DNA from 2 places in the Orenia sp. genome. Region 2 is predicted to be linked to the other one. Evidence: riboswitches for the same ligand, from Rfam matches in the RefSeq annotation. Region 2 holds a riboswitch; the other holds the start of a gene.

Region 1 (3,198 bases), on a different contig from region 2:
TGATTGACACAATAATTGGCTAGATAAAGAGGAGCATATAAGCAGATCACCTTGCCAAAGTTCTGAACTGTTAGTTGATGAGCCTTCTGTGCCATCTCCTCTAAATAATGATTAGCTAATGGTGATAGTAGGACTAAAAAATCCTCCCTCTTCAATCTATCTTTGGCTAAAACCTTCTCAACATCATATTTAGTAACTTGATCAAAAAAACTATTAAAATCGATATCTTTTACCTGTTTATACTCTTTATAAAAGCTCATAACTACTCTCCTTTTAAGAATCCTGTTAGTGGTGAAGAAGCTGAAGCATAATCTTTAACTGCACCTGGTCCAGCTAGATAAGCTATTCGTCCTGCTTGCACTGCATAGTCAAAGGCTTGAGCCATCTTGACTGGATCATTAGCTGTAGCAATAGCTGTATTGACCAAAACTGCATCTGCTCCCATCTCCATCGCTTCTGCTGCATGAGAAGGCTTACCTATTCCAGCATCGACAATGATTGGCAACTCAATCTCATCAATTAAGATTTTAATCAATTCTTTAGTCTTCAAACCACGATTAGAACCAATTGGAGCACCTAAAGGCATTACTGCTGCTGCACCTACCTCTTCTAACCTCTTAGCTACCATTAAATCTGGACTAATATAAGGAAGTACAACAAAACCCTCTTTAGCTAAAATTTCTGTTGCTTTAATCGTCTCTTGGTTATCTGGCATTAGATATTTGTTATCAGAGATAGCCTCAATCTTAATCCAATTACCACAGCCTGCTGCCTTGGCAATTCTAGCTATTCTGACTACTTCCTCAGCAGTTCTGGCTCCTGAAGTATTTGGCAACAGAGTAAAATTATCAGGAATATAATTAATCACATTCTCTTCGGGATTATCAAAATCTACTCTACGTAAAGCCATCGTTACTACTTGAGAGTTAGATGCTTCTAAGGTCTCTCTAATAACCTCTTTACTAGGAAATTTACCTGTCCCTGTAAATAATCTGCTCTCTAATTTAACTCCACCAATTACTAATTTTTCTTCTATCATTTCATCCACCTCCTACAAATCTAAGAACCTCTAAGCTATCTTGATCCTTTAAAATAATATCATCCCATTCTTCTCCACTAACAACTCTCTTATTGTACTCAATTACTAAGCGGTCCAATTCTAGACCTTTAGACTCTAAAAATTCTATTAACTTGATCTCTTGTTCTAAACTCTCTTCTTGACCATTTACCTTTATTCTCATTTTCCCCTCCTTCATAAAATAAAAATGCTCCCTACATAGGGAGCATTTTTATTTAAAAAACTTAATCATATTACTAAGCTTTTCTATCTAAATCCGCTTCCCTACGCTGGTATTAACCAGATCAGGTTGAAGAGTTGGAGATAATCGGATAAATCTCCTCTCAGCCTATCAATTAGGCACCCCTAGCTTTATATTCTATTATAATCTTATTATAAATTATATCTACTTTAAATCTTTATTTCAATACCTTAGCCCAAAATATTATAGATTATTTTTTCAATTTTTGATTTGCTTCTACTACTTGATTGATAGCCTCCAACTGTTCTTGAGAGACCTCTGACCCCTCTTTAATCTTAAAGTATAAGTTGGTAATCGCATGAGTTACTTCAGTCATTAAGTCCTTAATCTTTTCAGCAGAACTTAAAGTCTCTTCAGTTTGAGCAGATACCTCTTGGCTAGATGCCGAAATTTCTTCAACTACCCCGCTAAGTTGCTCACTAGAGATAACCTGATTCTCAGAAGAAGACATCACTGCTTTCATCTTCTCTTCAACTTGATTTGATAAGCTATTAATTTCATCAAAGATGTCTATAATGCTCTCTTGAGACTTATCATTAGACTTACTCATCACAGCAACAGCAGATTCTACCACCCCTTCAATCTCTTTGGTAATTCCCTTAACCTCTTTGGTAGCCTCTATACTCTCAGTTGCCAACTCCTTAATCTCTTCCGCTACTACAGCAAATCCTCTACCATGCTCACCAGCTCTTGCAGCCTCGATAGCAGCATTTAACGCCAATAAATTCGTCTGATCTGTTATTTGCATAATCTTATCAGAGATCTTTCCTATCTTATCAGCACTTCTTCTTAACTCCTGCATTGTATCAGCCGTTTCATGAATAATTTTAGTTCCTGATTCTATCTTCTGACTTGTATTCTCTATACTTTTATAAGTATCTTTACCAGCATTAGAAATAACTTTAGCCTGTTGGGATAGTTTCTTAACCCCTCCTTGAACCTCTTGTAGCGATATTGATACTTTATCTACCGCTGTAGCTACCTCTGCGTTTCCAGAAATTAAATCCTTAATCACAGCAAAGGCCTGAGTAATCTCATTATCAACCTCATCAGCAATCGCTTCCATCTCTTGAGATGTATTAGCTACAATCTTTACTTTACTAACAGCATCTGCTGTTCTTTTCTTAACTATAGCAGTTAAATTACTAACCCCATAAGAGATAATAAATCCTAATATAGTTCCAATTAGAAGACTTAACAATACTATTAAAGTCACCCTTCCTTTGATGATTTCAGTATAATTAACTATCTTCTCAATATCTTGATCCAATTGCTTCCAACCATGTTTATTCAGATCAAGGTTGGCTAAGTTAATACTAAGAACAAGATCATCAAGTTTTTTCAATCTCATCTTCTTTCGGATACTATTTCCCTCAAATTCTAATAATTTTTGAACATCATCTTTAAATTCATTATTTAATTCACTAACTTCATCTATTTTACTTATCATTTCTTCATTGTGGATATGTTCTCTCAACTTATCAATATGACCTTTTAGAGAATCATCTTTATTTAAAACTTCAAAGGCTTCTTGACTCATTAAATCAGTATATATACGATAAATATTAATCTGATTTAAAAATGAATCCCTAGATATTGCTGAATTTAACTTAACAGTTGGTATTACTCTTTCATTTAATTCATTAATTCTTCCACTAATTTGATTGGTATTCTGCCAAATTAGCCCTCCTGTTAATAAGCTAATTACTATCAATAACAAAAAACCTACTTGAACCTGCCTCATAATTGTTATACTAGATAATATCTTGGTCAAATGACTCATTAAACCATTAATCACTTTATTGTCCCTTATTTTCAACTTTTTTAGAACTTTTTTGAATTTATTCATAGTTTGCCCCCTCATTTATAGCAAGTTTAC
Region 2 (3,198 bases):
TTAAACAAAATTACAGAGCTTGATTTAGAGGGAAAAGGAATAAAGTCTATAGCAGGGATAGAAGCTATTGATTCTTTAAAGGTTTTGGATTTGAGTAAGAATAGTATAAATAATATAAGTCTATTGTCTAATCTAAAGGAGCTAACTTATTTAAATCTATGGTCTAATCAAATTGATGATATAAGACCTTTAGCCCAATTAAAGAATTTAAAGGTACTTCATTTAGATGATAATCAAATCAAGGATATTACCCCTTTAGCAAATTTGACTAAATTAGAAGAGCTTTATCTATGGGTCAATCGTTTAGAAAAGATAAGTCCCATAGTAAATCTACCTAATTTAAGGATTCTTGATATCAGTAATAATCCTATTGAGGATATAGGGAGTTTAGCTAAAGCAGAAGAATTAACTAGATTGATAGCAAGACGGAATGGGATTATTGATATAAGTTTTGTAGCTACTTTACAGAAATTAACTTATCTTGATTTAGGTAATAACTTTATTGAGGATATACTTCCTGTAGCAAATTTGGAAGAGATAAGGACTCTTCGCTTACAGCGAAATCAAATTACTGATATAAGTCCAATTATCCGATTAGCTAATTTGATAGAGCTTGAATTGAGTACCAATCCAATTGGGAATGTAGCCTTATTAAAGCAATTAAATAATTTAGAAGTTTTGGAGGTTAGGAGGACTGGTTTAAGTGATATTAATTTCTTAAAAGAGATGAAGAGCTTAAGCTATCTTGATTTGAGGTATAATCTGATTTCAGAGGTTATATCCTTAGCTAAATTGGCAGAGTTGAGACAATTATATCTAACAGGTAATCAAATTACTAAGATAGAAGGATTAAAAGGCTTAACAGGTTTAGAGAAGGTTGATTTGAGTGATAATCTAGTTGAGGATATTACACCTTTATCAGGTTTAAAGATTATCAATACTTTAAAATTATCTAAGAATATAGTAGCTGATATTGATGCATTGCAGAATTTAAAGTATTTAAAGGTGCTTAATCTAGCCAATAATCAGGTTAGTGAGATAGGGTTATTATTAAATCTACCTAAACTAAATCAAGTTGATTTAAGATTTAATCCTTTATATCAAAAAAAGGATAATAGCCAAGTTATAGAAGAATTAGTAGACAAAGGGGTAGCTGTTTATAGATAAGATATCGGCTTGTTCTGATTTTATGGCCTTGCAAAGTTAAATCTTTGTGGTATAATAAAGATATACTAAAATTGAATAAATTTTGCACCACTGGGGGAGTTCTGTTAGAGCTGAGAAAGAAATGAGATTTCTTGACCCCTTGAACCTGATCTGGGTAATACTAGCGTAGGGAAGTGGGCTTTTGAGAGGGTATTTATCTGCCTGTTCTTGTTTATAAATTCAAAAGCACAGTTCCTATTAGGGGCTGTGCTTTTTTCAATTCAATTAAAATTATTAACAGGGGTGTGAATATCATTAAAACAATCAGACTTACCTTTTCTGCATTATTAGTGGCGATAGGGACGATGACAGGGCACTTAATTTATATACCTGTTGGGATTGCAAAGTGTTTTCCTGTTCAACACGCTATTAATATCATATCAGCTATATTTTTAGGTCCAGGATATGCTGTATTAAATGCTTTTGCTATATCTCTGCTTAGAAATATTTTGGGAGTTGGTTCTTTATTGGCCTTTCCAGGGAGTATGATAGGTGCTTTTTTAGCAGGGACCTTATTTAAAAAGACCGCTAATAGATTCTATGCTATTGGTGGAGAGATTTTTGGAACAGGTATCATAGGAGGATTGTTGTCGTATCCTATTGCAAAATTTCTAATGGGCAAGGAGATAATGGCTTTCTTCTTTGTAATACCTTTTTTAGTAAGTACAATTGGAGGAAGCTTTATCGGGTATCTGTTAGTGAGAATATTTGAGAATAATAAAATCTTTAAAGAACTTAAGGAGGTGGAGAGATAAAATGAAGCAAGCCTTAACAATTGCAGGGTCTGACTCTGGTGGAGGAGCAGGGATTCAGGCTGATTTAAAGACGATGACAGCCTTTGGAGTTTATGGGGCATCGGTCATTACTGCTGTTACTGCTCAAAATACACTAGGAGTCCAAGGCTTTGAAACGGTGAGTCTAGATTTAGTTGCCAAGCAACTTGATTCAGTATTGAGTGATTTGAATTTCTCTGCTGCAAAGACTGGAATGTTAGCAACTAGTCAGATTATCAAGGTGGTAGCTAAGAAGGTTAAAGAGTATCAGCTTGAGAATTTAGTAGTTGATCCAGTGATGGTGGCTACTAGTGGTGATATTCTATTGGCTGAGGAGGCTATTGCTACTATTAAGGAAGAGTTGATTCCTCTAGCTAAGGTAATTACTCCAAATTTGAATGAGGCTAAGGTCTTGCTTGGTAGAGATATAGCTGAAGAGGTATCTTTAGAGCTTTTAGCTAGTGAACTACATAAGTTAGGTTCAGACTATGTCTTAGTTAAAGGTGGTCATCAGGTTGGTGAGAATGCCATCGACTTACTTTATGATGGAGTAGAGTTTATTGAATATACTAGCAAAAGGGTTGATACTAAGGATACCCATGGGACAGGATGTACTCTATCCTCAGCTATAGCTAGTAATTTGGCTTTAGGTTATGATGTTAAAGAGGCAGTCAAGAGAAGTAAGAAGTATATTACTGAGGCAATTAACGCTGGTTGTAAGGTTGGTCAGGGTAATAATCCTGTCAATCATTTTGCTATGGTATATAGTTTTGAATAGAATTGGGTGATTAGTATCTTAATTAAAAGATGAAGGGAGGGCTTCTAATGGAAAAGATAATAGCCAAGATTAAAGAAGAGAGACCTTTGGTCCATCATATAACCAATAATGTGACTGTCAATGATTCTGCTAATATTACTCTTTATTGGGGTGGACTGCCTGTAATGGCTTATGCCAAAGAAGAGGTAGCAGAGATGGTACAGGCTGCTTCTGCTCTGGTCTTAAATATTGGCACCCTAACTGCTGACTCTGTAGAAGCAATGCTGATAGCTGGCAAAGAGGCTAATAGCTTGGGAATTCCAATTATCTTTGACCCAGTAGGAGTGGGTGCTACCACTTTTAGAACTGAGGTAGCATTGAGGGTATTAAAGGAGCTAGATATAGCAGTTATTAAAGGTAATCAGGGTGAAATAAGTATTTTGGCTGGTCAGCAGGGTGAAG

The links. A riboswitch is a leader RNA that binds a small molecule or an ion and turns the genes downstream of it on or off. The one in region 2 is predicted to bind thiamine pyrophosphate.
Region 1: linked by a shared signal. The riboswitch ahead of thiS (sulfur carrier protein ThiS) and the one ahead of thiW (energy coupling factor transporter S component ThiW) in region 2 are both predicted to bind thiamine pyrophosphate.

The regions. Positions count from the first base shown of each region.
Region 1 is NZ_JBSQYM010000164.1:2,487-5,684, forward strand. It holds gene thiH (2-iminoacetate synthase ThiH) at 1-260, opposite strand, end outside; gene ACTCDL_RS13355 (HisA/HisF-related TIM barrel protein) at 263-1,039, opposite strand; gene thiS (sulfur carrier protein ThiS) at 1,041-1,241, opposite strand; TPP riboswitch at 1,323-1,435, opposite strand; gene ACTCDL_RS13365 (methyl-accepting chemotaxis protein) at 1,510-3,168, opposite strand.
Region 2 is NZ_JBSQYM010000008.1:27,701-30,898, forward strand. It holds gene ACTCDL_RS02010 (leucine-rich repeat domain-containing protein) at 1-1,167, shown strand, start outside; TPP riboswitch at 1,250-1,356, shown strand; gene thiW (energy coupling factor transporter S component ThiW) at 1,461-1,961, shown strand; gene thiD (bifunctional hydroxymethylpyrimidine kinase/phosphomethylpyrimidine kinase) at 1,963-2,757, shown strand; gene thiM (hydroxyethylthiazole kinase) at 2,805-3,198, shown strand, end outside.